DNA from 3 places in the Alkalihalobacterium sp. TH-98 genome. Region 3 is predicted to be linked to each of the others. Evidence: riboswitches for the same ligand, from Rfam matches in the RefSeq annotation. Region 3 holds a riboswitch; each other region holds the start of a gene.

Region 1 (10,859 bases), on a different contig from region 3:
GGTATCCAAGCATTTATAGAAAAGCGTAAACCAGAATTCAAAAATAAATAAGTTAACTATTTTAGGGAGGGACTATAATGAATATTTTCGTTATTATGAAACGCACCTTTGATACAGAAGAGAAAATCACTGTAAGTGGCGGGCAAATTGATGACAGCGGAGCTGAGTTCATCATCAACCCATACGATGAGTATGCAATTGAAGAAGCAATCGTTCTTCGTGACGAGCACGGTGGAGAAGTAACTGTTGTTACAGTAGGAACAGAAGACGCTGAAAAAGAACTTCGTACAGCTCTAGCAATGGGTGCTGATAAAGCAGTTCTAATTGACAGTGAAGACGTTGAAGAAACGGACCAATTCACAACTGCTACTTTACTAGCAACATACTTAAAAGACCAAGAGATTGATATTATCTTAGGAGGAAACGTAGCAGTAGACGGTGGTTCTGGACAAGTTGGACCTCGCGTTGCTGAAATGCTAGGTATGCCTTCAGTAACTACAATTACTAAATTAACAATCGATGGAAGTAAAGCTACAATCGTACGTGATGTTGAAGGTGATGAGGAAACGGTTGAAGTATCATTACCAGTACTTGTAACAGCTACACAAGGCTTAAATGAGCCTCGTTACCCATCTCTTCCTGGAATTATGAAGGCGAAGAAGAAGCCATTAGAAACACTTGATTTAGATGACCTAGATTTAGAAGAAGAAGATGTAGAAGCAAAAACAAAAACGGTAGAAATCTTCCTACCACCACAAAAACAAGCAGGTAAAATTCTTGAAGGCGAAACGGATGCTCAAGTAAAAGAACTTGTTTCATTATTAAAGTCTGAAGCGAAAGTCATATAATTGGGGGGATCAACATGGCAAAGAAAGTACTAGTTTTAGGTGAAATTCGTGAAGGTGAACTTCGTAATGTTTCGTTTGAAGCAGTTGCAGCTGCTAAACTAATCGCAGACGGTGGAGAAGTAGTTGCTGCGTTATTAGGTGAATCAGTAGGCGATCTAGCAAACGCTATGATCCATGCTGGTGCTGATCGTGTAGTTAAAGTTGAACATGCTGACTTAAAAGCATATACAACAGATGCTTACCAACAAGCTATTCTACAAGTTATGGACGTTGAACAACCAGAAGGCGTTGTTATGGGACATACTTCAATAGGTAAAGACGTGTCTCCTCGTATTGCTGCGAAATTAAACGCTGGTTTAGTTTCTGACGTAGTAAACGTTGAAGTTGACGGCGGTGAGGCTGTATTCACTCGTCCAATCTACTCAGGTAAGGCATTTGAGAAGAAGCAAGTTGAAGAAGGTACTGTTTTAGTAACAATTCGTCCGAATAACATTACTCCATTAGAGAAGGATGAGTCTCGTTCTGGAGATGTTGGAAGTGTTTCTGTAGAAATTAAAGACCTTCGTACAATTGTTAAAGAAGTTGTACGTAAAGCAACTGGTGGAGTCGATCTTTCAGAAGCGAAAATCATCGTTTCTGGTGGACGTGGAGTGAAAAGTGCTGACGGTTTCAAACCGCTTCAAGAACTTGCTGACGTATTAGGTGCTGCAGTAGGTGCATCTCGTGGTGCGTGTGACGCAGAATATTGCGATTACGCATTACAAATTGGTCAAACAGGTAAAGTTGTAACACCAGACCTTTACTTTGCATTTGGTATTTCAGGAGCAATTCAACATTTAGCGGGTATGTCTAACTCTAAAGTTATCGTTGCAGTTAATAAAGATCCAGAAGCACCGATCTTTGAAGTAGCAGACTACGGTATCGTAGGCGACTTATTCGATGTTGTTCCTCTATTAACTGAAGAACTTAAAAAAGTAGTTGTATCTTAATAAATTAATGAGAAACCGCTTCTACATGAAGCGGTTTTTTAGCAATCTTTTCTAAAGATATGTTAACGTTAATATACGTAGTTGAATTACGCTCATTAATGATCGTTCAACACAATCAGTATAAAATGCAGCAATATAAATTACACTACAATAACAAGGATATACATAAAAAAGCGTTATTTTATATAGGAAAGGGTATCATACTTGTGTGAGCAACTTTATAGCAATCATAATACCGTAATGGTATAATGCATTTGTAGAAAAAGTTGGATTATAAGGAGGATTTTAATAATGGCAATTGTAAACGCAACTGATCAAAACTTTGCAACTGAAACTGGAGAAGGTGTAGTATTAGCGGACTTTTGGGCTCCGTGGTGCGGACCTTGTAAAATGATCGCTCCTGTTTTAACAGAACTTGATGAAGAAATGGGCGACAAAGTGAAGATCGTTAAATTAGACGTTGATGAAAACCAAGAAACAGCTGGAAAATTCGGTGTAATGAGTATTCCTACATTAATGGTATTCAAAAACGGTGAGAAAGTTGACCAAGTGGTTGGTTTCCAACCGAAAGAAGCATTAGTTGAGCTATTAAATAAACATCTTTAATAGATAAAAATGTAATTGACTCCGTTCATGACGGGGTCTTTTATTATTTATAGCTATACTGCCAGTGGTTGTTTTAAAATGTTATTTGACTTTACCGATATTAGATTTGATTAGTTTCAGCACTTGGCATCGAGTGAGGAATATATTCTTTTTAGATGCAGAAGGAAATTAGAGCACTCACAGGCCCTTATTTCAATCAAGTCCTGCTGTTTTTCATAATTAGAGCACTCAAATACCCTTATTTACAAGTTTTCATAAAAAATATCAGTGATTTTAAGCAAATAGCGACTTCTCAGTGCCCTAACAACTGTAATAGAGTCGAATTTAAGCAAATAAGGTCCTCTCAGTTCCACAAAAAAATAGAAACCCTGGATGAGCTACTTCACTGCTCTAGATCCAGCGCGGGGGAAAAGTCCTCCTGGAGTGCTTTTTCTCACCGTACATCTTGCACTTTCCTCATTTGCCAGTTTTTAAAAGATTGTACCTTTTAGTTGCAAATTTCCTTCCTTTTGAGAACAATAGAGAGGAGGGAGGAAAAAGTATGTCTACTCTGAAAGAAAAATTAGCAGTACTTCCTGATCAACCAGGCTGTTATTTGATGAAAGATCGGCAAGGAACGATCATCTATGTAGGAAAAGCTAAAATACTAAAAAATCGAGTACGATCCTATTTTACTGGAACGCACGATGCAAAAACACAAAGACTTGTCAGTGAAATAGCCGATTTCGAATATATTATTACATCTTCAAATCTTGAAGCACTTATCTTAGAGATGAATTTAATTAAAAAGCATGACCCGAAATACAATGTCATGCTAAAAGATGATAAATCATATCCGTTTTTAAAAATAACATCAGAAGAACACCCGCGTTTAATAACAACACGAAATGTAAAAAAAGACGGTGGAAAGTATTTTGGTCCTTATCCAAATGCAGGAGCAGCAACTGAAACGAAAAAACTGCTCGATCGACTTTATCCATTAAGAAAGTGCAATACCCTTCCTGACCGTGTCTGCCTGTATTATCACATTGGTCAGTGTTTAGCTCCATGTGTTCAAGAAGTAACTAAAGAGCAAAACCAAGAGATGGTACAGGAAATTACGAAATTTTTAAAGTATGGGCATGAAGATGTGAAAAATCAATTACTAGATAAAATGACTAAAGCTGCAGAAGACTTGAATTTTGAGCGTGCTAAAGAATTGCGAGATTTAATTCAGCAAATGCAAACGGTCATGGAAAAACAAAAGATGTCGATTAACGATAGAATCGACCGAGACGTATTTGCTTATGCTTACGATAAAGGTTGGATGTGTGTTCAAGTGTTTTTTGTGAGACAAGGAAAATTGATTGAGCGGGATGTCTCCATTTTTCCATTCTATCAAGAGCCTCTCGACGATGTCTTAACATTTATCGGTCAATTTTATTTAAAAAAAGAACATGTTAAACCGTCAGAAATTCTAGTACCCGAAGAAATCGAGGCCGATTTAGTGGAGCAACTACTGTCGGTCAAAGTCCTTCAACCGAAAAGAGGTAATAAAAAAGACCTTCTGAACCTGGCTCAAAAGAATGCAGAAGCAGCATTAAAAGAGAAATTTGCGATTATTGAACGAAATGAAGAACGGACAATAAAAGCGGTTGAAAACTTAGGAAAAGCATTAGGTATTTCTACCCCATACCGGATTGAGGCATTTGATAACTCGAACATTCAAGGAACTGATCCAGTCTCAGCGATGATTTCATTTCTAGATGGCAAGCCTAGTAAAAAGGATTACCGAAAGTATAAAGTAAAAGATGTTGAAGGACCCGATGATTACGCATCGATGCGAGAGGTTGTTTACCGTCGTTATTCAAGGCTGTTAAAAGAGAATGGTCCATTTCCAGATTTAATTGTCATCGATGGAGGAAAAGGACAAATAGCGGCTGCTCAAAGCGTCCTAGAGGATCAACTTGGCCTCTCCATTCCGGTCTGTGGTTTAGCTAAAGATGAAAAGCATCGTACATCACAACTTCTCATGGGAGATCCACCTAAAGTAGTCCCATTACAAAGAGACAGCCATGAATTTTATCTATTGCAAAGGATTCAAGATGAGGTTCACCGGTTTGCGATCACTTTTCACAGGCAGGCACGAAGCAAAACGATGTTTTCTTCTATTTTAGATGACATTCCTGGAATAGGAGAGAAGAGACGTCGGAAACTTCTCAAACATTTCGGGTCAATTAAAAAAATGAAAGAAGCAAACATCGAAGACTTTAGAAAGATTGCTATTCCAGAAAAAGTGGCAGCAGAAATTTTACGTGTATTAAATAGCGATGAAGATAAAAAGTAATTGTCAGTCTCAAGATGTTCTGTTAAAATGAAAACAACTTAATATACCGAACTTCTAATTTGAAGTGGTGGTAGAGGAGCGAAAACCAAGAGTAGGCAAAGTGAGGAAGATGGGTTCCGTAGACTTTTGCTGAAAGGGGAATTCGCCGAAGTGTTGAGAGTCTCATCTCTCTTAATGCTGGACTTGTATTGAATAAGTACAAGGCTGTCACGCAACCAACCCAAAAGTTGTGTGGAGAACTATCTCACGGAGCAAGGGAACAACTATTACCTTTTTTGGTATTCCAAGCAACAGTGAGGACTTTTCCTTTCTGTTGCTTTTTTTGTTTTCTTTCTCCTTTACAAGAAAGGATGAAAAAAGTGGCGATCATAGTACAAAAATACGGCGGCACCTCTGTAGGGTCAGTCGAAAGAATTGAACACGTTGCAGGACGTGTTGCTAAAACAGTAGAGCAAGGACATCAAGTAGTTGTTGTCGTCTCAGCGATGGGGAAAACAACAGACCAACTCGTTAAGCTAGCAAGTGAAATATCGGATAAACCAAGCAAACGTGAAATGGATATGCTTCTTACAACTGGTGAGCAAGTAACCATTTCTTTACTTGCTATGGCACTTCAAAAAAGAGGTCTAGGAGCGACATCTTACACTGGATGGCAAGCTGGTATCGTGACGGAAGAAAGTCATAGTAATGCACGAATACTCGACATTCAAACAGAAAAAATTCAAGCGCAGTTATCTTTAGGAAATGTTGTGATTGTAGCAGGTTTTCAAGGTGCGACACATGACGGCGAAATTACAACGCTAGGGAGAGGCGGCTCGGATACAACTGCTGTTGCGCTTGCAGCTGCATTAAAAGCAGACCGGTGCGATATTTATACAGATGTGACCGGGGTGTATACGACAGATCCGCGGTTCATTAGCGGGGCGAGAAAGCTGCATTCGATTTCTTATGATGAAATGTTAGAAATGGCTAATTTAGGAGCAGGTGTTTTACATCCTAGAGCTGTGGAATTTGCAAAAAATTATCAAGTGAAATTAATGGTTGCCTCAAGTATGGTTGAGGAAGTTGGTACGTTAATTGAGGAGGAAGTTTCAATGGAACAAAATTTAATTGTACGTGGGATTGCCTTTGAAAATGATGTAACGAAAGTCACTGTTTCAGGGTTGCCTAATCAGATCGAAACGCTGTCAAATGTATTTAGCTTATTATCAGAGCACGGTATTAATGTAGATATTATTATTCAAAACCAAACAGCTGAAGAAAAAACAAGCATTTCTTTTTCAACAAGTCGTTCTTCATTAGAGGAGGCATTGGATGTTTTAAATAACCATAAAGAGAAACTTCAGTTTACAGAATTAACACATGAAGGTGATCTGGCGAAAGTATCCATTATCGGATCGGGTATGGTTTCCAACCCGGGGGTTGCAGCGCAAATGTTTAAAATTTTAGCTGAAAATGAAATTCTTATTAAGATGGTTAGTACATCAGAAATTAAGGTTTCAGCCTTAGTTGAAGAAGAAATTATGGTTCCTGCTGTAGAGGCACTTCATAGAGCCTTTCAGTTAGAGGAGCAAGAAGTAACTGTATAAACGGTTTCCTTATAAAGAGTCCCCACTTTTGATCGTCTTTATGACAGAAAGTGGGGACTTTTAATAGTGCTTAATTTTTGCGGACTGAGAGGCCCTTATTTTAGCGGAAACCGTCATGTATGGATATTTCCCGGACTCATAGGCCCTTATCTAATCAAAATCACTGATACATATCACAAATATTAGTAAATAAGGGCTTCTGAGTCCTCTAAACAAAAAAATACTACACTTTCAACAGGAATAAGGGCCTGTGAGTCCGCTAAATTAAATTTCAAAGCGCTGCATACAAAACACTGCATTCAAAAACGCTACACTCGAAACAATTTAAAGGCTCAACTTTGAAACGACGCCAAAAGGGCCGCTACCCCTTTCCTATATAGGGTCCTTTAAGTCCCATTTTAATGTTATGAGTGCCTTATCTTTTTTTTCTTGAACAATCGCTTCTGTGATATGTTTCTTTTGACTTTCGATTTGTTCCGCTAAAAAGCCTGCTTCTAATTGATAAGTAACAGGAACTCTCTCCAGATGAAAAGGGGAAACAAGTTCTAAAATGAGTTCATCCTTTTTTTCTTTAATGAGAATTATGCTTCCCCAACCAATGGTAGAGAAGAACTCAATAACATCGTCCATATTTTCTTTTGGATATTGTCTTGCAATATTTTTCCCAGCCCAATATAAGATATTTTCGTGATCTTTGCCCAACAAATCAGACATGAGAACATTTCGAATTAAATGGTGTCCAAATAGAGGAATCGCCTGTTCGCTCTTTTGTAAAGTTTGCTCGGTTTTCTTCATCTATGTAACTCCTCTCTTATCATTTATTATAATCACACATTTTGTTTTTCTCTATGTTCAATTTGTTGGATTTTAAATTTACTTTATAAAATTAATGTTGTATACTAAACCGCGAACGAAGCGGAGGTAAATTTATGAAATTAGCGCTTAATCAGTTTCTAACACCTTTTCGAATTATCTTATTATCGTATGTTATTGCAATGATGCTGTTCAGCATCCTTTTGTATCTTCCTATATCTCATCAGGAAGGTGTATCTCTTAAATTTTCCGAGGCACTGTTCACATCTGTTAGCGCTGTTAGTGTAACAGGGTTAACCGTCGTCAATGTTTCAGAAACGTACAGTTATATCGGAATTTTTTTCTTAGCGCTAGCGATCCAATTAGGTGGAATAGGGATCATGACGTTAGGAACATTCGTATGGATGTTATTTGGGAGAAAAATTATCTTATCCCAGCGTATGCTCATCATGGTCGATCAAAATCAAAATACATTCTCGGGTCTTGTAAGTTTAATGAGAGGGATCCTATTTGTAGCTTTAATCATTGAGTTAATCGGTGCCCTTATTCTTGGTACATATTATATACGATACTTTGACACGGTTGGGGAAGCGTATTATCAAGGAGCGTTTGCAGCACTAAGTGCATTTACAAATGCTGGTTTCGATATTACAGGTCAATCTTTAATTCCTTTTGCGAATGACTATTATGTTCAGCTTGTAACGATTTTATTAATTTTCGCAGGGGCTATTGGGTTCCCGGTCTTGTTAGAAGTAAAAGAATACTTTTCAAAAGAAAATCCAAACTTCAAATTTAGTTTATTTACGAAAATCACGACAACAACCTATTTTGCGGTGTTTATTGTTGGTGTTATAGGCATTTGGCTGCTTGAGTTAGGTCATTTTTATGAAGGGCTCGCATGGCATCAACAATTATTTTATTCTTTATTTAACTCAGCAACATCACGTAGTGGTGGTCTAGCGACAATGGATGTATCAGAATTAAGTATCGCCACGCTCTTATTTATTTCCGGTCTAATGATTATAGGAGCAAGTCCTTCTTCTGTAGGCGGTGGAATTCGGACGACGACTCTTGCCGTTATGTTCTTGACGATTTGGAGCTTTGCTTTAGGTAAATCAGATGTAAAGGTATTTGGGAGAGAAATTCATCCTGAAGACCGTCAAAAAGCTTTCATTGTGCTAAGTGTTTTTATACTGTTATTGTTTAGCGCAGTTATTCTAATCTCAGCATTTGAAGGTGGTAAAGTCCCATTAATGGCAATTATTTTTGAAACAGCCTCTGCGTTCGGTACGTGCGGTTTATCGATGGGAATAACCGCTGACTTAAATCTTGCCAGTCAATTTATTCTAATGATTTTAATGTTTATCGGTAGGGTAGGTTTAGTAGCGTTCTTATTTTCTATCCGTCGAAAGGAAACTAAAAGTCATTATAAATATCCAACTGAGCGGATTATTATCGGTTAATAGAATGGGGTTATTATTTTACAACTGAATAGTTTACGTTGTATAGAAGTAGGAAGAAATTGAGAGCCAGGCATTGCTTGGCTCTTTTTTGGGTTGTTTTCTATAAGTTTTGTTGTGTGAACTGCGCATATTGCCTGTTTTTTAGCTAGCTGAAAGTACAGCATTAGCGTAGTGACGGTTCAACTGCAAAATAAAGAGAAACAAAAAAGTTTCCTTAACTTAGTAGGTTATGAAATTTAAGACTATTTTCATATTTTTCATTACAATTCACGCAAAATATGAGAAAATATTAAAAGAAACACCTATAATAGTTAATGGAACGATGTGTATTTTCTACTAAATAATTCATTTATATTATATATTCTAGTTAAACTAGGGTTAAATTTGAATTTTTTGAATATATCCTGTATACGTTTTCTTGACGATATAAGTCGATGGGAGTAAAATGAATTTGTCGCAATATATTCACAGAAACTTTATTAAAGTTTCATATTTTATCTTATTAATGCTTTACGAAAACAGGATAGGGAGGTACAGCATTATAAGCGAAAAGAAAAGAGATAACTAGAGAACAAGTGCTAAAAGTCAAAAAAATTTGTGGGGGGACATTTGTATGGCTGGAAATCGAGAGTTTATGAATCGGAAGCTACACTCGTTATTGGGTGTCATTCCAGTTGGATTATTCTTAGTTCAACACTTAGTTATTAACCATTTTGCTACTAGAGGTGCTAGTGCTTTCAACGAAGTAGCACACTTCATGGAAAATCTTCCATTTCGTTATTTTTTAGAGATTTTCTTAATCTTTATCCCATTACTTTATCATGCAATTTATGGACTTTATATTGCTTTTCAAGCTAGAAATAATGTAAATAATTACGGATTTTTCCGTAACTGGATGTTTGTTTTACAACGTTGGACGGGGGTCATTACGTTAGTCTTCGTTGTATGGCATGTTTACGAAACTCGTATTCAAGCAGCGTTTGGCGCTGAAGTTAATTATAATATGATGGCGGATATCTTAAGTAGTCCGTTTATGCTAGTGTTCTACTTTGTTGGTGTTATCGCTACAATCTTCCATTTTGCCAATGGATTATGGTCATTTGCTGTTTCTTGGGGTATTACAGTTACTCCACGTTCGCAAGTTATCTCTACTTACGTAACTATCGGTATTTTTGTAGCCCTTACTTGGGTAGGTGTTCGTGCAATTTTAGCATTTATTAATCCAGAACTAGCAAACATTTAAGGAGTGAGCGATTATGAGTAAAGGAAGAGTTATTGTTGTCGGTGGTGGATTAGCCGGATTAATGGCAACTATTAAAGCTGCAGAAGCAGGCGTACCAGTCGATTTATTTTCATTAGTTCCAGTTAAACGTTCTCACTCAGTATGTGCGCAAGGTGGAATTAATGGTGCTGTAAATACAAAGGGTGAAGGTGACTCACCTTGGGAACACTTTGATGATACAGTTTACGGAGGAGACTTCTTAGCAAACCAACCTCCAGTAAAAGCGATGTGTGAAGCGGCTCCTGGAATTATTCACTTAATGGACCGTATGGGTGTAATGTTTAACCGTACACCAGAAGGATTACTAGATTTCCGTCGTTTTGGTGGTACTCAGCATCACCGTACAGCGTTCTCAGGTGCAACGACTGGACAACAGTTATTATATGCACTAGATGAGCAAGTACGTCGTTGGGAAGTTGCTGGTCTTGTAACAAAATATGAAGGCTGGGAATTCTTATCTGCTATTAAGGATGACGAAGGCGTCTGTCGCGGGATTACTGCACAAGACTTAAAGACGATGGAAATCCATCACTTTGCAGCTGATGCAGTAATCATGGCTACTGGTGGTCCTGGTATTATCTTTGGTAAATCTACTAACTCAGTTATTAACACTGGATATGCTGCTGCTTCTTTATATGAGCAAGGCGTATATTATGCAAATGGTGAGTTTATTCAAATCCACCCAACAGCAATCCCTGGTGATGACAAACTTCGATTAATGAGTGAGTCAGCACGTGGAGAAGGTGGACGTGTTTGGACATATAAAGATGGTAAACCTTGGTATTTCCTAGAAGAGAAATATCCAGCATACGGTAACCTAGTACCACGTGATATCGCAACACGTGAAATCTTCGATGTTTGTGTTGAGCAAAAACTAGGTATTAACGGCGAAAACATGGTTTATTTAGATCTTTCTCATAAAGATCCAAAGGAACTTGATATT
Region 2 (10,859 bases), on a different contig from region 3:
TAAATACTAAAGTGATGATCACTATGTCCTGGTGTATCGTAGAAAGTGAGTTCACATGTTTCACTCAATGCTATAGTTTCTAAATCTTCTTTAATAATCACTTTTTCTTCAGGAATAGGTAAGATTGGATCAAATAATCGATCGAAGTCATCTCCATAAACAGCTTTTGCTCCTAAAATGAGGCGGGATGGGTCAATTAAATGACGAGCACCTTTAGGATGGACGACTACTTTAGCGTTTGGGCAATCTTTTAGTAGTAATCCAGCGCCACCGGAATGGTCTAAATGAATATGGGTAACAATTATGTATGCAACGTCATTAGGGTCAATTTCCAGCTCTTTAAGACCGTTTAAAATATGAGGAACAGAAAGACTCGGTCCAGTTTCTACAAGTGCAATTTTTTCATCTTGGATAACGTATGTACCTGTACGATAAGGTAACCCAAGGTCAAACCCATCAATGAGATGAATTCGATTTCCCAAATCAAATATTTTTTGTGTCATAGTTTCCTCCTTTTTCAATTCCTTCCATATTTGAAAACCCTTACAATCAGAGTTTATAAGAAGGGACGAGCGATGTAAAGCAGTTTAATTACAATCGATATAATATTTCTAAAATTTAAACGATTAAAAGTTAAAAACAGGTGACACTCATGTCACCTGTTTTGCTATTCGTATCTGTCATTTGTATATCTTAAATGATTAAGCTTTAATAAATGCTCCATCCGTTGGACTCGTGCTTTTTCAAGGTCCTCTTTTAAACGGATGAGAGTTAACTCCATTTTAGATAAAGTTACGAACACATTTTCTCGCTGTTCTTTTTTGTTCTCAGGAGATAAAGAGAGATACGTATGGACTAGGTTAGGAATGTCTTCATTTAGCATCCGCTTCATCATATGTCTTTCTTCAATTTCAAGTAACGAAAAGTCAGGTAGTAACATTTCAGTATGATCGATAATTTGTTCTAATCTCTTTTCAATAAGTGGGTCAATATGAAGCTTACGAGTATGGCTGATTAATCGATTTGTTTCCATCACTAAACTTTTCACTTGATCATTACTTTTTAGTTGATTCGTTTGCGGAATGTAATTTTCTTCTTCGTTATCACTTTGAATAAGTTGTCCAAGTAGGGCATCATCTAATTTATCAATTTTATAAAATAAATTTTGTGTATATGGTGATTTTTTGACACTTCGTACGAAAGTTTTTTTATTTTTCGTGTAGTGAATGGATGCTTCTTTACATTTTCCAACACCGTGATCTGCTTTAAAGTACTTACGATAACAGTGAATGTAAATACGTTTTTTATACTTTGATTTAGAGTAGTACGTATCTAGGATCGTTAGGCTAATCATTTTCTTTTTAATTTTTACAGTGATGACATATTCATGATGCTTCTTTTTTACGGTCCGATTTTTACTATATTTACTCGATTGCTTAATGACATGCTCTAGAATGCGTTCAGCTTCATGTAAAGTTTCCAGAGTAGCTTCGTCTGATAAAATTTCATCTTGGACGGGACGAAGTCGATCAGGTAAAATACTTTCTATCCAAGGAATTTCTAGTAAACGATTTAACATCGCTTTCGCTCCTTTAAAGGCCAATGAGCACTCTTACTGAAGTAACTTTGTTTTCATTCGATCATTTAATTCATCTATTTCTGCGATAAATCTTTTTCCACTGGAAATGATGCGCTCATTTGATTGCTCAGTAAGTTGGATAGCAGAAAACACATCCTCATAGGCCTTTTTAAATGATTCAAGAGCAATTGCTGGCTCTTCTAAAGTTTTTAAGGTCTGTTCTGTATTATCTTTTAACATCTGTGCATTGGTAAGTAACATGGATTCTGTCGCTTGATTAACATTTTGAACGGCTTTGATCACTTTTTGCTGATTCCCTAATGCAAGTTGGATAGATGCAGTTACTGTTATAATGTTTTTCGTCATAGTAATTGCGTTAAATATCGCTTCTTCTAGCTTATCATTATTCTCGATAATAAGATCGATAGAAGCAACGGATTGTTGCAATACCATAATTGCCTGCGACATATTTTTTATACGGGAAATGACTTTTTGCTGTCCTTTTTGCAAGGCAGTGGGGTTATCTTTCCATTCTTCCGTTGTCATTTCAGCTTCAAGCATACTATTTAACTGTTTACCAATTTCGATTTGCTCATTTAAGTTCGTAATACGCTCTCTTGCAACTACTTTTAATTCTTTTAGCATAAGTGAATCTTCCTGAAGTTTATCTTTACCGTGGAGCAGACCTTCAATAATGGCCTCAATTTGAGCTTCAACAGTTTGATACTTTTTAGCATATTGTTCAATTGGACTGCGACGTAATACTTTATTAACGAATTTTTTTAGTTGACCGTCTTTTAAATAATCAGGTTCGAGTTCACCCACAACTTCCTTTAACTTATGTAGTTGAGCAGGCAAGTCATTATTTGGCTGCGACAACATCTCTTTTACAGGTCGTTTCAAGGCCTCAAGAGATTCCCCTGCTTCTTTTTGAGCAGCTTCACCAAGTCCGCCGATTTTATGTAATACTTTATCTACATCTTGTTCTTCTTTAAACATTTCAAGTAATTCTTTTGAATACGTTTCTTTTTCAGTCATTTTAATGCCTCCTCTTCCATTCGTATTATTATTTACGATTTGAGTGAAATAAAGTTTCATACTATACTATGTCTAAAAATTATACCAATCTTTTACCTTTACCTACAAGGAGTGTCAATGATGTGTTTAATTAATTTTGCTTATAAAGCACACGACCAATACGATTTAATCTTAGCTGCGAACCGAGATGAATTCTTTATAAGGCCGACAGCAAAAGCCAATTATTGGAAAGAGGTACCTGGTCTCATTGCAGGAAAAGACCTCGAGCAAGGTGGAACGTGGCTGGGTGTTACAAAAGAAGGGCGTTTTGCTGCACTTACAAACTATCGTGAAGTACGAGAAAAGAAAGATGAAAAGTCTCGTGGAGAATTAGTGGTTAATTTCTTAAAAAGTCAATTATCCGCAAGAGACTACTTAAACATGGTAAGAGATCACAGGAATGAATATTTAGGATTTAATTTGTTATGTGGTACTGTAGAGGAACTTTTTTATTACTCGAATCGTGAAAACACCATTGAAAAAATACAACCTGGGATTCATAGTGTGAGTAATGCTTTCTTAAATACGTCTTGGCCAAAAGTTGAGCGTGGGAAAACATTAGTAGAACAAACTCTTCAAATCGAGAAAGAGGATATTATAGGGCAGTTATTAGATGGTCTTACAAACGACGAAAAAGCAGAAGTACAATTATTACCTGAAACAGGGGTAGGGATAGAGCTAGAAAAACAATTATCGCCGATGTTTATAAAAATGGAGACTTACGGAACGAGATGTTCCACAGTTATAACGATTAGCAAATCAAAGCAATTGACCTTTTGTGAACGAACTTATGTACAAGGTCAAAAAGCATATGAAGATCAAGTTTTCCAGTTTGAAATAGGAAAATAGATACATTAGTGGATAAGTAGGAAATAAATATGAGTACATTGAACTTAATGAATTGGCTGTTAATTAGAGTAAAAGTCAAAAAAACGCCTAAAACCCATCTATTAGAGAATATATACCTATGATAATATAAGAATACTAGATAAAAAGAGGTGTAGACAGGGTGGGGGAGTAGTCTTTATGGACTTAGTGAAACAACGACTTTTAGTAGTTCTATCGGCTTTGCTATTTGTAGTCGTTTGGAGTTTTGTAATTATACAATTAGCTTCAGCACAAGAAAAATCGAAGACAGGAATGGCGGTTTCTCGCTTAGAACGAATAAGCGTCGAAAAAGAAAAGGTCGATATATCCTGGGTAGAAGATTGGGATGCTCGTATTCTGAAGACAGAACATCAAGTTAGTGGAACAAAAGAAGTGGGTAAAAGGGATTTAAGAACTGTCAGTTTTAGTGATATTGATACATCAGATGGTGTACCGATAGATATCATTTTAAAAAGGCTTGAACTTAAATAAATCGTAATTCGTTACAAAAACTAAAATATTTGTTAATATAGAGAAAGAAATGTTAGGAGATTGTATATATGGATCCAGGAATGATGATTGTTTTATTAGGGTTTGGCTTTTTTCTATTAACTGGGATGTTTGGTGCTCTAGGTTTTTTCTTCATTATGAAGGCAAATAAGCGCCTAGCTGCTATATTTTTTGCAATTGGTTTTTCTTGTATAGCCATATTTATCATATCTTTGTTTACATTTTTATAATTTTAGAAGGTCAAGCTGCATTTTGCAGCTTTTTTCATTTGTAAGGGGAGCAGATATATATGAGTATGAAGTGGAATACAATTATAGGTTTGATCTGCTTTTTAACAGTGGCATTGTACTTATTATCGGTTTTTTATTCTAGTATGCTATTGAGTGTGTCGTATAGTTTATTAGCAGCAGTTTTGTTGTTTGCTGCGTTACCTTTTGTTAGAAAGAGCAGCATTTTCATTACTATTCCATTATTAACGATTGGAATGGTTGTTTTTTTTGTTGAGGAATCGGATGCGACCTCTTTTTTATTAGCTTTTGGCTATAACATTAATTTATTATCCCTCTTTTTGCTCGTACCGTTAATAGGGGTGTTTATCTCGTTAGCTGGTTTATTGACAACGTTAAAAGTCCGTATTGAACGATTGGAACAGGAAAATAACAGTAATTCGCATCCTTACCGCCTAGGATTTCTACTAACAGCAACGATGGGGGCCGTACTTAATTTAGGGTCTATGGTTCTAGTACATCGAATTATTGAAGGAAGTTTATCCAACTTTTTTAAAAAGAAAATGGTAATGATCTTACTCCGAGCTTTCGGGTTTTGTATGTTCTGGTCCCCGTATTTTGTAAATGTGGGACTTGTGTTAGTACTTTTCGATGTCTCATGGAGTTCAATCGGGTTATACGGACTAATCATTGGAATGATTTACACGGTAATTTCCATCATCTTCTTTCCTCGATTGAAATTTGAACATGATGAAAATCATGTTCTGCCTAAAGGTGTGAAAAAAGAACATGAAAAAGAGCTTCCATCCCTGCGTTTATTAGTTCTGTTTGGTTTAGGGCTGTTTTTAAGTTCATTCCTATTGGAATTCATCCTGCCCGTTAATATGTTAACCGTTGTATCTCTGCTCGGATTTTTCTATCCACTATTATGGGCTGTTTTTTCAAGACAGTTCAAAGATTATATAAGGGAACTGGCTTCTTATATTAATCAATGTTTTGCTCGTTTGAAAAATGAAATTGTTATTTTTATTAGTGCCGGATTTTTTGGTGCAGCACTATCACTAACCGATATGGGAGTCCATGTATCTCAAATGATCTTGACAGTCTCTCAAGGATATATTTATGTAATGGCTTTAATTGTCATTAGTTTTGCGGTACTTTTATCAATTTTTGGGATTCATCCCGTTGTTATCGTAATTGGGATTGGTAGTGCACTGTCACCGCAACTTTTTTCTGTTAGTTCTGAGTTCATGGCCATCCTTTTGTTGATTGCATGGACATTAGCAACGCAAGTGTCACCTTTTTCTGGATCGGTTTTAATGGCTTCTGGATTGATGAACTATTCTTCTATTGATATTGCCAAAAAGAACAGTCAATTTGTCTTTGTTTGTATGTTTGTATTAGCATTATTCCTCTATCTGTTCCATTGGTTGCAGCTATTATAAAAGGGGAGATCAACTTTGAATAACAAAAACTCTAATATTTTTACATACGTATTGCTAATGATGGTTATGGTTATTTGGGGGATGAATGTCGTATTTATTAAAATGCTTGTTGACGTTTTCCCAACGGTTACCATGACGTCTTTTCGAGTATTCTTAGCGGGAGTTGTAGCAATTACAGTATGTATACTGATTAAACAATTAAGGAAATTTACAAAGGTAGAATGGAAATACATTTTTATAGCAACGATTTTCGGAGTGACGGGTCACCATTTTTTCTTGGCCTGGGGTTTAACAATGACAACCGCCTCTAACACAGCATTAATATTAGCATTACTGCCTCTAACAACATCAATTTTGGCTTCTGTCATGTTAAAAGATTCATTATCGAGGTTACGGGTTATTGGTATTGTTTTCGCTTTCTGTGGTGTAGCTTCAATCATTTTACAAAGTGGAGAAAGTTTCACATCGATAAATGCGGGAGATGTCTCTATATTTATTGCGATGTTCGTTCAGGCGGTTTCTTTTATATATATTAAGAAAGGAACAAATACGATTGATTCAAGAGTAATGACAGCAGTAATGTTAGTTGTGGGATCCAGTTTTTTATTTGTGATCAGCTTATTTGTAGAGCCGGCAGGAACGTCTCAAATGATCGAACAAACTGGGTGGATCTGGGGCATCTTTTTAGTTTCTTCGATTTTCGCTACAGCTTTAGGTCATTTCTTATTTAATGCTGCGATCCACCGACTTGGGGCAGGGCAGACGGCTGTATTTAATAATTTTGTTCCTTTCTTTGGATTAGTTTTTTCAGCTTTATGGTTAGGCGAACAAATAACGTTATTACAATTAACTGGTTTTGTTTTTATCGTACTAGGCGTTTTATTAGGTACCGGTTTCATTGATGAATATGTGACGAGGCGAGTATTTAAAAAGAGGAATGTGCAAAAGGTAGGTTAAAGAACTGCCGAATGGCGAGTCTTTAAGCGAAGACAAGTGTCATAGTCATAGTAAGCTCTCTAGAAATTGCTTACTCGTCGAATGTAATTCTTTGCTAAGAATTTATAAAGAAAGCCCCGAATAACCTCATTAGGTTAACTCGGGGTTGTTTAGTCGTTTATTAAGTGCTTCCTCATTTGATAGAGTTGTTTTTACCCTACATTGTAAGAAACTTCAGGGAAAATGGTGGTTCGTAATTGTTGTTCTTCTTCTTCTGTTAAAGGAACGAGAGGAAGGCGAACTGAACCTACCGTAATTCCTTTCATGTTTAACGCTGCTTTAACTGGTGATGGACTAGGTGCTGTAAATAGTGATTTCATTAATGGTAATAAGGTGCGATGTTGTTCCGCAGCTTCATATACATTTCCTTTCAAGAAACTTGTTACCATGTTTTGCATTTCATTCCCGATAATATGAGCAGAAACCGAAACAATGCCTGTACCTCCAATGGATAAGATCGGTAATGTTAGACTATCATCTCCACTATAGAGGCTAAAGTTGCTATCTGTTTCACTAATAATCTTTGCCATTGCTTCTAAGTCACCGCTTGCTTCTTTCGTTGCAACGATATTAGGAATTTGTGATAAACGGACAGTCGTTTCTACTGAAATGTCAACTGCGCTGCGCCCAGGAATGTTGTAGATCATAACAGGCAGTTTCGTTTGCTCTGCGATCGCTTTGAAGTGTTGATAAAGGCCTTCTTGAGAAGGTTTATTATAATAAGGGGCAACGAGCATGATGCCATCGACACCAATTTCTTCTGCTTGTTTTGTTAATTCAATGGATGCTGCTGTATTGTTTGAACCTGTTCCTGCAATGACAGGTACTCGACCGTTTACAACCTCAACAACCTGTTTGAAAAGTGTGAGTTTTTCTTCTGCAGATAAAGTAGGCGATTCACCTGTAGTTCCTGCGACAACGAGTCCGTCGGAACCATTGGCGATCAGGTGATTTACTAATTGCTCCGTAGCTTGCAGATCGAGATTTCCATAAACGTCAAACGGTGTAACCATTGCTGTTAAGACTTTTCCAAAATTCATTTTAGCTTCCCCCTTAGTGCATTTCAAATACAATTTTATAACAATAAAAAGCAACAATGAGAAGAGCTGCTCATTGTTGCTAGGAATGACATTTACCATTATCCTTGCGTAAGATAGCCCTCCATATAGTATGTACTATATGACAGTTCTGCATTTATTCAATACAGACCCAGCCCTTGGTTAGTATGAGAACCGTAGACTTCGGCAAATCCCCCTTTCAACAATGTTCAATAGAGCTCATCCTCCTCGCATTGTTTACTCATGATCTTTGCACCTCTATCCTCACTTCAATTTCGAAGTAAAGAATATTCACTTGTTGTTGTGTCTACCTTATCAAATTGTAGTATTGATTGCAATGGTTAATCGAAAATTCTTTTAGGTTTTCTAAAAATCTCCCTCGCTTTTCTAATTTCCTATAGTTTACAGGGTTATTATGTTGAAAAAAATTAAACGATAATAAAAGAAAGGGGAGTGTACCGTGAAAAAAGTATGTTTCTGCTTTTTATCGTTAATGGTTTTAGTTATTGTTTCAACTGCTTGTGGTACAGGAGCAGGGGTACAACAAAATGAACAAAGAATTCTTGAAGAACAACAAGTTCCAGAGTTAGATCCAGAGATGGCTGTTGATGGGAGAACCCCATTAATGAGTAGACAACTTATTACTTCGAGAAGAAATACAGGGCATGGGACAAATACTAGAACTGATAATGCGGATTACATTGAATTTTATAATGGAAACAGACCTTTAACGAAGCAACTGTTGCAATTCGAAGAAGTTGAAGACGCACATGTTTATATTCAAGGTAGAATAGTCTTAGTAGGTGTTTATACAACAGAAGAGTGGAACGATGAAATAGAAAACAAGGTGAAAGAAACAGTACATTCAGCTATCGCAAATGATGTGGAAGTTCGCGTCGTCATTCATGATGATCAAGGTTTTTCCGAATTCCAAAGACAACTGTATAACTTGAGAGAGGGAACACCTTATGAAGAAGGTATAGATTCTGAAAACTTCATGAGGGACCTTGGTAGAATTTTACAGCGTCCATTTGAACGCGCAAGAGTAATTAATTAATTTTTTCTAAAGTGCCAGAACAAACCAATACCTTGAAAGATCTACGATTTGTTTCTTTTAAGTGTAAAAAGTGATGCTGGCACTTTTTCGTTTGTCAGCGATCAGCCGTTATGATATTTTTATTTGTTTTTTTCTTGGCTTCCAGTTGTCCATCTGCATATCCAAGATAGTATGTACTTCTAATGATACGTTCGATCTCATCTTGTGTTTGATAAGAGATTTTGACACCATCCATCAGTTGAAGGCGTTTAAGAATTTCCTGACAGGCTATTTTTACACCATCCACAAATACAACTCCTTACACATTGAAGTAGAAGAAAGTACTTTTAAACAAAGGGGTTAACTATATGAGTATAGTGGTAAAGATACTTTTATTATAACAATAGTAGCCGTGAAAGGTAAATTATAAATGGTAATTTATTTAGCCATCTTCACATTCATACAGGTTGTTTGCTGGGCTAGGTTCAACAGCCTGTCCAACTCTTGACTGCACTTAACCGTTGCCTCGGAAGTGTAGCCATATTTTTCAGCTAATAAGATCATCTGACTTCTTTTTCGTTCAATCGCATACAATAACATTTCTTCCACTCCATTTTTTTATCAATATTAATTTGTGTAAACTTATTGTCTCATTGCTACTATGTGAGAAAGTTTGAATTTATTTTACACACAACGACAATTATACGTATTTTTATTGATAATTAAATACATTCCCTAAAAGTAGTCATGAACTTTAAAAATAAACAACAAATCGACAAGATGTGAGTTCTTTTCTAAAAGTTTTTCTCTTGTAATGAAACAATTTCCGCTAACTTCTTCTCATGAAATCGACTAATAGTACACAACTTATAAGTAACAAGAAAGGAGAATTATGATGAAAAAACTAACCTCGGTTATCGTCATGCTTATGTTGCTCTTAGCGATGTTCTCCGGATGTGGCGTTGTGGAACAGAAGCACCCAATGGGGGCAAATCATTTTCGTGAAGAGGGATTTAGTGGTTTCGGGACTAATCGAGCTAGAAATCATGAAGGTCCTTTGAGTGATATGATGGTTCCTGATGGTGTACCAAAAGGGCGTACCGATCGGGCACAACCGATTGCTGAAAATAATATGTACTATACAAGCGAACGAAATTTAGGTTTTAAAACACAAGGTACAAATCGAAGTGGGGCAAGGATTTACAATAATATTCCTAATACAATCAGAGGTAAGTATGTGCTTGGAGATCGTCCACATTTAAGACATAAGCAAATTGATAACGAAAAACTTCAAACTTTAGATACTAAAGATTCTATTCGACAAAAACTGTTGGCAATTGAGAATATCAACGAAGTTTATGTGCTCCCCCATGACGGAATGTTACTTATTGGCATTGAATCACCGGAACAAAATCGACCGAAGCTTGTTAAAGAAGTTGAAGAAGAGCTTTCTGAAGTAGTTGATCTTGACCGAGTGCGCATTGCTATAGATCGAAGAAATGTCAATCGAATTCGTGCAGTGCTTGAAGGGAACGATATTGCCGAACCGTTCCAAGGTATTGGCGGTCAACTATCAGAGATCAGAAAAAACGTCTTCCCTAGACACGAATAATTTAATCGGTGCCAGGCACCTTCACCTCTTTAATGTAGTGAAGGTGCCTGGCACCTTTTTTTATTTGATCCCGTGTTCTTCGAGTACTCCTTTATATTCACGTTCCATGGACTTTACGGCAATGATGGTGTTTTCGTAATATAAACGAGCTCTTCTAAAGTCAACCTCTTCATTTAAGTCCATATCCTCTAGACTTTTCATAAGAGAGTCTAGTTCAAGGAGTGTACTACTATGGCCTATATAAAGGTTTACGAACTCTGGCGGTGTATCTAAACTAAGTATGTACTCACTCCAATCCTGAGCCTTTTGAACGTGTTCTTGAGCCTCTTGGACATCCTTTTCAGTTGGATTTTCTGTATAGAACAAATTATTTAACGGTTCCAGATGAGCGTATAATTGGTTTAAGTAATATCCAAATTCCGAAGCATAAGAAACAGCGTTTTCAGTTACAT
Region 3 (10,859 bases):
CACTTCTCTTGTAAACCCAGATGAAAATCTCTCTACAAAAGAAAAAGGCTAAAGGATCCTAACAAAACCTTCAGCCTTTTTTAAAGATTTTTATTCTTGCCCTTTTTATGGCAATCTCAGTGTCTGTCCGACATGAATAACCGTTGACTGTAATTGGTTTAAATCCGTTATTACTTGGACAGTTGTACCATTTTGTGTGGCGATTCTCCAAAGACTATCACCTGACTGTACCGTATATGTTTTAGTTTGAGCAGCCAAACTAACTTGTAACGATTGCCCTACATGAATAGTCGATGAATTAAGGTTATTCCATTCCATCAGTTGATTAACTGTTACATTGTATGTTCTACTAATGGCCCATAAGCTATCTCCTGTCCTAACAACATGTTTCGTCCCAGATCCAGTTGGTGCTGAAACATTCGTTATTGGTGGAGCTTGGGTAGGTGCCTGTACTTGTAATGTTTGACCGACAAAGATAATATCAGAAGTCAACCTGTTCCAATCTCTTAATTGCTGAACAGTAACACCGTGATCTCTTGCAATATGTGATAAAGTATCACCTGACTTGACCACATATGTTGAGCTTGTTCTTGTAGTTTGAGTTGAAGTAGCAGGTGGCTCTGCCGAAATGACTCGACGTGCTGTTACAAATCGTTCGTTCCAATAGTTTGAAAAAGGATTTGTAATATGAACACCACGGCTGCTTGACGCATGGATCATCTCATTATTATTTATGTACACTGTAAGATGATTAATTTGCCCATCAAAGTTTGTATCATAAAATAACAAGTCGCCCTTTTGTAATTGTTGAAGGGATACTTGAACGCCAACCCTCGCTTGATCCCGACTGACACGAGGAAGGGTTATTCCGTGTTCACCAAAGATAGTCGCAGAAAAAGATGAACAATCAAAACTAGAAGTGTTTCCTAACGGCGCCCCAAATTGATAAGGAGTACCAATATACCTCTTACCACTTTCAATGATACGATCAGCTAGAGTGTGAGAGTGCGCAAAAGCTTGTTGCGGTAGTAAAAAAATTAAAGCTACTAATGCAAGTATGATTTTTTTCATAATTCGCCTCCTGCCGTCTATCATAAAACGAATTACACTGCAAAACATTAGTAGGTTACTAGGTTAACTCCCAAGTTCTACTAGATGTTTACCAATCATTGCAACTAGAGGTGACGACTCAAAATACAAAGAGAGAGGAGGTGTTCACATTTACGCAAATAAAACGTTAAAATCGGATTATATATCGAAAAATTAGACAATAAAAGTGAAAAATACGACAATAAATACCGCAAATCTAAACCATCGTACATCACTTTACTAATAAGATTATGACTTCCAAGAAGGAAAAAATCCACTCTCTTACAAACTCAGAGAGTGGACTTTATTACTTTTTATACTTTTTCTTTTGTATTTAGCGGCAAGTCAAAACGAACTAAATCTTCATAGGTTTCTCTTTCTACCACTAATTGCACATCTCCATCTTCTACAAATACAACTGCCGGACGAGGAATACGGTTATAATTATTAGCCATAGAGTACCCGTATGCACCTGTACAAAAAACAGCTAATAGATCTTTATGATTCGCTTTTGGTAGCGGCAAATCCCAAATAAGCATATCGCCACTTTCACAGCATTTACCTGCAATTGAATACTTCGTTTCCACTTGATCATTAGCACGATTAGCTAGGATTCCTTCGTACTGCGCTTGATATAAAGCTGGGCGAAGGTTATCTGTCATTCCACCATCAACTGATAGGTAATGACGAACATTAGGAATATCCTTTTGTGAGCCTAATGTATATAGAGTTGTTCCTGCGTCACCAACGAGTGAGCGACCAGGCTCAATCCAAATTTCAGGCATTGATAAATTAAATTTATTCACATGATGTTGAACAGCTTCAATCGTAGCCTTTACATAGTCTCCAACTGGTAATGGTTCATCACCTTCAATATAACGAATACCAAAACCTCCACCTAAATTTAATACTTTTAAGTCGAAATTTAATGACTTAGACCAACTTTCAATATAGGTGTACAGCTTTTCAACAGCCATGACAAAGCCGGTCGTTTCAAAGATTTGTGAACCTATATGGCAATGAATCCCTAGTAATTCAAGTTGCTCACAATCCAAAGACCACTCAATTGCTCGATTGACTTGCCCGCTTAACAAATCAAATCCAAATTTAGAGTCTTCCTGACCCGTAGTAATATAGTCATGTGTATGTGCTTCTACACCTGGAGTTGTTCTCAGTAAGATAGATACTTTCCGTTGATGTTTAATTGCCGCTTGCTTTAATAATTCTAATTCATAAAAATTATCTACTACAAAACAACCGATGTTAGCACGAACAGCCATATCTATTTCTTCTGGACTTTTATTATTCCCATGAAAGTGAACACGCTCCATAGGAAAGCCAGCAATCATTGCCGTATAGAGTTCCCCGCCTGAAACAACATCGAGGCTCAAATCTAACTCATTCGCTAGTTGAACCATTGCAACACAGCTAAAAGCTTTACTAGCATAAGCAACTTGACTTTTTACACCTAACTCACTAAATGCCGTTTTAAATGCATTCGCCTTCTCTCTAATGAGTGAAACATCATAAACAAACAGAGGAGTTCCATATTGCTTTGCAAGTTCAACTGTATCCATACCACCGATTTCGAGGTGGCCAATGTCATTAATTCTACTTGTACCATGTAAGTGCATCGTTTCCCTCTCCTATCTTCGCATCAACTAACAATCTACAACATATCAAAAAATTTTTTCTATATATGAGAGATTGAAGATCGGTTTTATTTTCTAATTGTATAATGAAAGGTGAGATACCTACCTATTTGGTTAATAAAAAAACAGCTAATGTAGTTACACTAGCTGTTATGACCGAGCCATAGCAAGAGTAACCTCATTTGTAGAATAGTACTCCACTGTATTTAACAGTGACAGTGTGTCACTTATTTAATGACACCCCAGTAAAAGAATAGGATGGTACTACTCTTTCACTTCGGCAAATCGACCTTTCTGTCTGATTCATTGCTTCCATCTCGCTCTTCAGACATACTCATTCTCACTGCACCTCTACCCCGTGTTTCATAAAGAAATGAGGGACTTATACAATTAATAGGTACACTTTATCATAATCCTTGCTAAGTGGCAACATTGTTTACGAATGCTTATGCATATTATTTTTATGATTGTTTGATCGGATCTTTTGGACTGACTATGCTAGGACGCCGTTTAACGGACGGCACAGAAACTCGAACGAGAATTTGCCAAAAGGCAGATGGATTAAATGGCAATAATGGCCATAAATATGGTTTATTTAAAGATTTTATCATCGTGAGTAGTAAAATAAATACCGTTGAAGCAATAACAAACCCTGGTAATTTGAAGATAGCTACAACTAACAAAAATGCTAGCCTTGCTACTTTCATCGCGATTCCTAATTCATAACTCGGTGTAGCAAATGTTCCAATTGCTCCTAAAGCGACGTATAAAATTACTTCTGGCACAAATAATCCTACATTAATTGCAATTTCACCTATTAACAATGCTGCAACTAACCCTAATGCGGTTGCCAAAGGAGACGGAGTATGAATGGCGGCCATCCTAAGTAATTCTATTCCAATTTCAGCAAGTACAATTTGGGCAAAAACTGGGACATTTGTTGTTTCATTTGGACCAATAAACTCTAACATCTCTGGTAATAAATTAGGTTGCATAACAAACAACAACCAAAGTGGAAGAATGAACAAAGCTAGGAGCATTCCTGAAAAACGAACCCATCTTAAAAAGGTTCCGATAGCAGGAGCTTGACGGTATTCTTCAGCATGTTGAACATGATGGAATAACGTAGTCGGTGTAATAATTACACTCGGCGATGTATCAACAGTTATAATAACGTGACCCTCAAATAAATGGGTAGCTGCAACATCTGGTCTTTCCGTATACCGTACAAGCGGGAATGGATTAAAGCCTTGTTTAACAATATATTCTTCAACAACTTTATCTGCCATAGTTAGTCCGTCTATTTCTATGGACTCTAACTCTTTTTTAATGATTTTTACCAGGTCAGGATCGGCTACATCCTCAATATATGAAATACATACATCCGTTTTGGAACGGACACCAACTTGCATAATTTCATTCCGTAATCGCTCATCTCTTATCCTTCTTCGTGTTAGCGCTGTGTTCTGAATGATATTTTCTGTATATCCATCACGAGATCCTCTGACCACACGTTCCGTATCTGGTTCATCGGGGCCTCTACCAGGATAACTTCTTACATCAACAACAAATGCTTCATCTTCACCTTCTAATAGAATGAAAATTAACCCAGATAACATTTGTGTAATCGCATCATCAATTGTTTTAACCGTTTCGACTTGCTGATGAACTAAATGATTTTCTATTGCATGTTTGGCATTCGTAACTTTTTCATTTCGGCCATCAAGCCTGCTTAATTCTTTAAACAATTCAATGATAAATTGTGTATCACATAAACCATTAACAAAATAAACTTGAATTTGCTTTCCTAAAATATTAAATTTACGAATTCCAACATCGAAGCTTGTACCGATACCAATACGATTTTTTATAGCTGTTTCATTATCAAATATATTATTAGTAATCGGTTGCTTTTCAGGGTTAATTAAATTTTTACTCATTCTTCATCCCCTCCGTTCTAAAATAAGTTCAACTGCCTTTCTTGTAATTGGTGCACCTTTTTCAACCGTATCAAAGCCTCCCATTTTTCCAATATCACCAACACCGACAACGATAGGAATTTCCAGTTCATCTAAAATATAGACAGTATCGCCATCTATTCTTCCTAATTCAATATCTTGTATTCCATTTTTATCAACACCAAATTCTGTTAAATTCCCAAACCGATCAATTGAAACATCAACCCTTGTCCATTCTGCAAAATGAGTATGTGATGCAACAGCTATAGCACCGATTACCTCAACCGAGGGGTCTTCTACTACATATCGCAATGCTTGTTCTCCTGGTCCTTCCATCTTATAACCACAATCATCAAACATAACAAGGATTGGATCATAGGGAGTTTTATGAATTAATTGTATTAATTCTGGTCCACTCAACACTGAAGGGTTTCCAGCTGAACTAGAAATACACCTTCCGCCAATTTCTTTGGCAACATGTTGAACCGCTTTTTTAGCTGATTCGTCTCCATCGGTAATTAAAATCACTTTTTTTCGTGGCTTCATCCTATTACCCCTTAGGTTTAAAAATAACGGCTACCAAAAATCCAAATAAAATTGCCGTGGAAATACCGACAGAAGTGACTTCAAAAATCCCCATACCTACTCCTAAAAATCCATAACGTTCAGCTTCTGTCATTGCACCGTGGACTAAAGAGTGTCCAAAACTGGTAATTGGTACTGTTGCTCCAGCTCCCGCAAAATCGATGAGTCTGTCATATAAATGAAATCCATCTAGGAGGGCTCCAGCGACGACTAACGTACTCATCATATGTGAAGGTGTCATCTTAAAAACATCAAGAAGTAATTGCCCAATAAAACAAATGAACCCACCTACTGCAAATGCAATGATATATTCCATCATTGCTCAATCACCTCTGACTCAAAGACAACACCATGTGCAATACAAGGTATTGACTCTTTTTGCTGCATCATTGTTGGACTCATTAGTGCTCCCGTTGCTACGACAAGTATTCGTTTCATTTTCCCTAGTTGCATTTGTTTTAATAAGTGTCCATATGTAACGACAGCTGGGCAAGCACATCCGCTCCCTCCTGCAAACACGGGTTGATCTCTACTAAAAATCATCACACCGCAATCTTGATGTTTATTTTTTAGTTTTATCCCCTGTTCACGCAGAAGCTCTTTAAGCACCTTACTTCCAATTGTTGATAGGTCGCCTGTGACAATTAAGTCGTAGTCTTCTTCAGACCTACCTGTTTCCTTAAAGTGGGTTAAAATCGTATCCACAGCTGCAGGTACCATCGCTGTTCCCATATTAAAGGGATTTTTTATACCCATATCAACAACCCTTCCTATTGTTGCGTGAGTAACTTTAATAGTTGAAGGTTTCTTACTGAGAAGTACCGCACCTGCACCAGTAACCGTAAAAGTAGACGTATCCGGCTTTTGTCCACCGAATTCAGTCGGATATCGAAATTGCCTTTCTGCTGTAGCATTATGACTGCTTGTAGCAGCAATTACTCGGTTGCCAAATCCGCCACTAATTAAAGACGCACCTATTGCAACTGTCTCCATTGCAGTTGCACAGGCTGAGAACGTTCCTAAATATGGAATGTTCATTTGTCTAGCTACATAGTTTGAGGTTACATTCTGATTAAGCAAATCGCCTGCTAGCAATAGATTAATTTCACTTTCTTTTTTGTTAGCTCTTTCTAAGCAAATTGATATCGCATCTGTCATTAATCGTCGTTCAGCTAATTCCCAATTATCTTCACCACAATATAACTTGTCATAACACTTATCGAAACTTTCACTCAACGGGCCATTACTTTCATAAGGTCCAACCGCTGTACCCATTGCTTCTACAAAAATATCTTCTTTAAAGTGCCATGTTTGTTGTTGATTCATGTTCATTTGATTTCTCCAATTCTTTTGGGTTTGGAAAAAAGGCTTCTATAACCCCTCTTAGGTAATTAACGTTTGAACTAATAACCTTGTTAATCCTACTAAGTAAGCAGAAACAACCCCAAACGCAATAACAGCACCAGCAATACGAAACATGTTAGCTCCAATTCCAAGTACGAGTCCTTCACTACGATGTTCTAAAGCCGCACTTGCTATTGCATTTGCAAAACCTGTAACGGGGACAAGTGCACCTGCACCTGCAAATTGGCCGAGTCGATCAAAAAAACCTAACCCTGTCATTAGTGCTGCAATTAAAATTAAAGTAGCAATCATCGGACTTACAGCAGTAGCTTCAGTTAAATCAAAGACTCTTAAATAATAATTTGAAATACCTTGTCCAATTGCGCAAATAGCTCCACCTATTACATAAGCTTTAAACCCATTTATTAAATAAGGGACTTTAGGCTGGAAAGGTTTAATCTTTTTCTGAAAATCTTTTTGTAGCTTCTTATTATCCTCCATCTTCCTTGACCTTCCTTCTACTGATCTACAAAGTAAATCCAATGATAAAGTGATCCAAACACCTTCCCTAAAACGATCGCCATTAACAATATAATTATCCTTTCAGCAATACCTAAGCGCTTTGCTAATATAGGTAGCACATTAAGAACCTCCGTCAGTGCAGCCGCCAATAAACCAATAAAAATTCCTTCTGCTAATCCAATAGGAATTAATAAATAAGCACTTAAATTTAGAACCACATTATTCAAACTAAATACTGAACCTGTTAAAGCTCCTAATACAACTGCCCATTCATATATATGAATATACTTTCCGGTTTTCGATAATTGAGTAAGTCTAGGGACGACTCCAAGCACCGTTAAGAAAGCAACAAATCCACTTCCTACCGCAAGACCTCCAGCTAGACCAATTAGTATCGTTAACACAGCTTCAATGGTCATTCAACTTCGTTTCACTTTCACTGTTTTCATGATACGTAATGTATTGATCAAGGTCTTGCTGATACTTAAACATTTCAACTTCAAGAGGACTAGGTTCTTCATTTAATCGTTTTCGGAAAACATGATTAAAGAATATAATCATCCCTAACCCTAACCCAATCGAATAGGGGACTTGTAATAACAGCGGTTTTGCAATTTCGTTACCAGTAACTGTTGTAAATATTCGTTGATGAACTTCCCTCATGCTAACATCTTCATGAAAGTTCATAATCGCCATGCCAGCCCCGATAAATAGAAGCAACCAAATGAATACAAAATAAACAGGTTCAATCCGTTTTGATTTCATTTTCACTTCAAGAATTGTATGTGCAGCTCCAATCGATTGAACATCACTGCCAGGTACAGCTTCACTTATCGACATAATAACTTTCATTACATCAACTAATACGAAGTTTTTATCACTCGGCTTCACTTTGTGGATTGGAAGGTGAATGATCCTTTCTTGTATTAAAGGTTCAGCAATTACTTGTGCTAAATCGCCAACTGTTACATGCTGATTAGCTTTAACCTCTACCTTATGCCTCATTCGGATATAGACTAAAAGCTCACTCATACCTCTCCCTCCAAAGCAGGAAATTACTATCTAAATTGTCCTAGTATGGTTATGTTTTGCATTAGGTACTAAATTATGTATTTTAGTTAAGAAAAGAAAAAAGACCAAAGGACTAATAGTCCATTTGGTCTCTAATCTGATCAAGTATTTTCTTCTCTAGTCTTGAAACTTGTACTTGGGATATACCAAGCCGTTCAGCTACCTCAGATTGGGTCTGATCTTTGTAGTATCTTAAATAAACGATAAGTCGTTCTCGTTCATCTAAATGGCGGATCGCTTCAGTTAGAGCAATCTTATCAAACCACTTATTACCCGTTTGATCAGCGATTTGATCTAAAAGTGTAATAGGATCTCCATCATTTTCATAGACTGTCTCATGAATGGACGTTAAAGAACGACTTGCTTCCCCTGCGAATACTACTTCCTCAGGTGTGATTTCTAGTTTTTCAGCAATCTCATTTACCGTTGGAACTCTTCCTAACGTTTTTGAGAGTTCATCTTTAACCTTACGAATTTTATTACCTAATTCTTTTATCGATCGACTCACTTTAACCGTTCCGTCATCTCTCAGGAACCGTTGAATTTCACCAATAATCATAGGAACGGCATACGTTGAAAACTTCACATCATACGACAAGTCAAATTTATCTACCGACTTAATTAGACCGATACAACCAATTTGGAACAAATCGTCTGCCTCATATCCCCGGTTTAAAAAACGTTGGACAACAGACCAAACAAGGCGAGTGTTTCGGTTGACGATTAAATCCCTTGCTTCTACATCACCTGCTTGACTTCGTTCAATAAGCTTTTTAATTTCATCATCTTTTAAGTAGGCATCGTTATTTCCATGCTTAACCTCCACATCCATAGGCAGGACTCCTTAATTGCACATGGCTTTGCTTTTTGATAAATATTTTTTTAAATATACGGTTGTACCCATCATCGGCTCAGAGATGACTTGAAGTTCATCCATGAAGTTTTCCATAATCGTAAAGCCCATACCAGACCGTTCCAACTCTGGCTTCGTTGTATATAACGGCTGTTTCGCTTCGTCGATATTATCGATGCCTACACCTTCATCGCGAATAATGAGTTCAATCGAATCTTGTTCTAGTGTTACTGAAATGAAAACAGTTCCTTCTGGCTGATTATGATAGCCATGAATAATCGCATTCGTAACTGCTTCAGAAACGACTGTTTTGATCTCTGTGATTTCTTCCATCGTCGGATCAAGTTGTGCAACAAAGGCACCAACAGTTACCCGAGCAAATGCCTCATTTTGACTTAAAGCTGAGAACTTTATCTCCATAGAATTCTTCATGATTAAGCCACCCCCAGTGTCTGCAAGGCAAATTGTTCACTTTCCTCAAGCCTTACAATTTTAAATAGGCCAGACATCTCGAAAAGTCGTTTAACTGCTGGTGAAATTGCACAGACGACCATTTCTCCACCGTTATTTTTCACTTGTTTATAGCGACCGAGTATTACTCCTAGACCAGAACTATCCATAAATGAAAGTTGCTCAAGGTTTAAAACGATGTGCTTTAAATCTTGATCCTCCAACTGCCTTTCAACTTGTGTTCTTAATTGCTCTGCTGTGTGATGGTCCAGCTCACCTTCTAGGCGAACTAACAAAACACTGCCTCTTTGCTCTAAATCAATGATTAAACTCACAGGTCTCACTCCCTCAATGGTAGTCGGAACACACTTAATTAATCATGTCCCATAATGTTCTGCTAGAGAGAGTTTCTATATTTCACCTGCTTACTCCTTCTCAGTGACAAAACTAGTGAAATTTAGTGGTAAAAAGTAATAATTTTATATCCCATTCGTCAAAAGATAACAAAGTTTCGCAAAGCATTTTGCAAATTCGTTGCTATTATTTATTAATGGACTTGACCAAATTTACCTAATGTACGCTTAAATAATTGCCACCAGGAAGCAGACGGTACATCTTCGACTGCAACAAGATCTGTTTCAGAAACGACCTGCCCTTGATTTTCTATAATTAACGTACCTAATTTATCACCCTTTTTAATAGGTGCTTTTAGATCCTCTACAATTGTTACTTTTTCTGTCATATCTTCAACTGTTTCACCTTTTTTCGTTAACAATGAAACAGGCTCTGCTGTTACAGCTCCCACTTTATTAATTGCACCTTTACTCACTTTTACTTGTGCTAGTTCATGATCACGATCATACAACTTATGAGTCATATATTGACTAAAGGCATAGTCTAGCATTTCCGTAACTTGACGGTTTCGCTCTTTAGGAGATGGGGCTCCCATTATTACAGAGATGACACGCATCCCATTCTTCTCTGCTGTCGCTGTCAAACAATACTTCGCCTCACTCGTATAACCTGTTTTTAAACCATCCACACCTGGATAAAACTTAACTAACTTATTTGTATTGACCAGCCAAAATTGTTTGTCCGTGTTTTGACGTAAGTAATCTTCATAAATCCCTGTGAAGTTTGTAATATCCTCATATTTCAATAATTCTTTAGACATCATCGCTAAATCTTTTGCCGTCGTATAGTGGTCAGGTGAAGGCAATCCATTCGAGTTATTGAAGTTTGTATTTTGAAGTCCAAGCTCTTTTGCTTTTTCATTCATCATACGAACAAACTCTTCCTCAGACCCTGCAATATGTTCTGCCATAGCTACTGAAG

The links. A riboswitch is a leader RNA that binds a small molecule or an ion and turns the genes downstream of it on or off. The one in region 3 is predicted to bind lysine.
Region 1: linked by a shared signal. The riboswitch ahead of AC2VNP_RS11880 (aspartate kinase) and the one ahead of lysA (diaminopimelate decarboxylase) in region 3 are both predicted to bind lysine.
Region 2: linked by a shared signal. The riboswitch ahead of dapA (4-hydroxy-tetrahydrodipicolinate synthase) and the one ahead of lysA (diaminopimelate decarboxylase) in region 3 are both predicted to bind lysine.

Annotation. Positions count from the first base shown of each region.
Region 1 is NZ_JBYCKM010000032.1:10,771-21,629, forward strand. Features, by position in the region: gene AC2VNP_RS11855 (enoyl-CoA hydratase) at 1-51, shown strand, start outside; gene AC2VNP_RS11860 (electron transfer flavoprotein subunit beta/FixA family protein) at 78-848, shown strand; gene AC2VNP_RS11865 (electron transfer flavoprotein subunit alpha/FixB family protein) at 863-1,837, shown strand; gene trxA (thioredoxin) at 2,129-2,443, shown strand; gene uvrC (excinuclease ABC subunit UvrC) at 2,985-4,769, shown strand; lysine riboswitch at 4,833-5,019, shown strand; gene AC2VNP_RS11880 (aspartate kinase) at 5,129-6,358, shown strand; gene AC2VNP_RS11885 (YslB family protein) at 6,731-7,153, opposite strand; gene AC2VNP_RS11890 (TrkH family potassium uptake protein) at 7,288-8,634, shown strand; gene AC2VNP_RS11895 (succinate dehydrogenase cytochrome b558 subunit) at 9,248-9,877, shown strand; gene sdhA (succinate dehydrogenase flavoprotein subunit) at 9,891-10,859, shown strand, end outside.
Region 2 is NZ_JBYCKM010000007.1:76,808-87,666, forward strand. Features, by position in the region: gene AC2VNP_RS02910 (MBL fold metallo-hydrolase) at 1-503, opposite strand, end outside; gene AC2VNP_RS02915 (hypothetical protein) at 668-1,579, opposite strand; gene AC2VNP_RS02920 (toxic anion resistance protein) at 1,613-2,617, opposite strand; gene AC2VNP_RS02925 (NRDE family protein) at 2,735-3,505, shown strand; gene AC2VNP_RS02930 (hypothetical protein) at 3,683-4,015, shown strand; gene AC2VNP_RS02935 (hypothetical protein) at 4,084-4,263, shown strand; gene AC2VNP_RS02940 (hypothetical protein) at 4,323-5,705, shown strand; gene AC2VNP_RS02945 (DMT family transporter) at 5,721-6,662, shown strand; gene dapA (4-hydroxy-tetrahydrodipicolinate synthase) at 6,854-7,741, opposite strand; lysine riboswitch at 7,848-8,028, opposite strand; gene AC2VNP_RS02955 (YhcN/YlaJ family sporulation lipoprotein) at 8,220-8,816, shown strand; gene AC2VNP_RS02960 (hypothetical protein) at 8,911-9,102, opposite strand; gene AC2VNP_RS02965 (aspartyl-phosphate phosphatase Spo0E family protein) at 9,234-9,395, opposite strand; gene AC2VNP_RS02970 (YhcN/YlaJ family sporulation lipoprotein) at 9,688-10,407, shown strand; gene AC2VNP_RS02975 (hypothetical protein) at 10,468-10,859, opposite strand, start outside.
Region 3 is NZ_JBYCKM010000009.1:100,352-111,210, forward strand. Features, by position in the region: gene AC2VNP_RS03730 (C40 family peptidase) at 106-1,071, opposite strand; gene lysA (diaminopimelate decarboxylase) at 1,404-2,723, opposite strand; lysine riboswitch at 2,924-3,103, opposite strand; gene AC2VNP_RS03740 (spore germination protein) at 3,203-4,681, opposite strand; gene spoVAEA (stage V sporulation protein SpoVABEA) at 4,685-5,245, opposite strand; gene spoVAE (stage V sporulation protein AE) at 5,250-5,600, opposite strand; gene spoVAD (stage V sporulation protein AD) at 5,600-6,616, opposite strand; gene spoVAC (stage V sporulation protein AC) at 6,668-7,129, opposite strand; gene AC2VNP_RS03765 (stage V sporulation protein AB) at 7,147-7,569, opposite strand; gene AC2VNP_RS03770 (stage V sporulation protein AA) at 7,559-8,182, opposite strand; gene sigF (RNA polymerase sporulation sigma factor SigF) at 8,295-9,053, opposite strand; gene spoIIAB (anti-sigma F factor) at 9,066-9,506, opposite strand; gene spoIIAA (anti-sigma F factor antagonist) at 9,509-9,859, opposite strand; gene AC2VNP_RS03790 (D-alanyl-D-alanine carboxypeptidase family protein) at 10,072-10,859, opposite strand, start outside.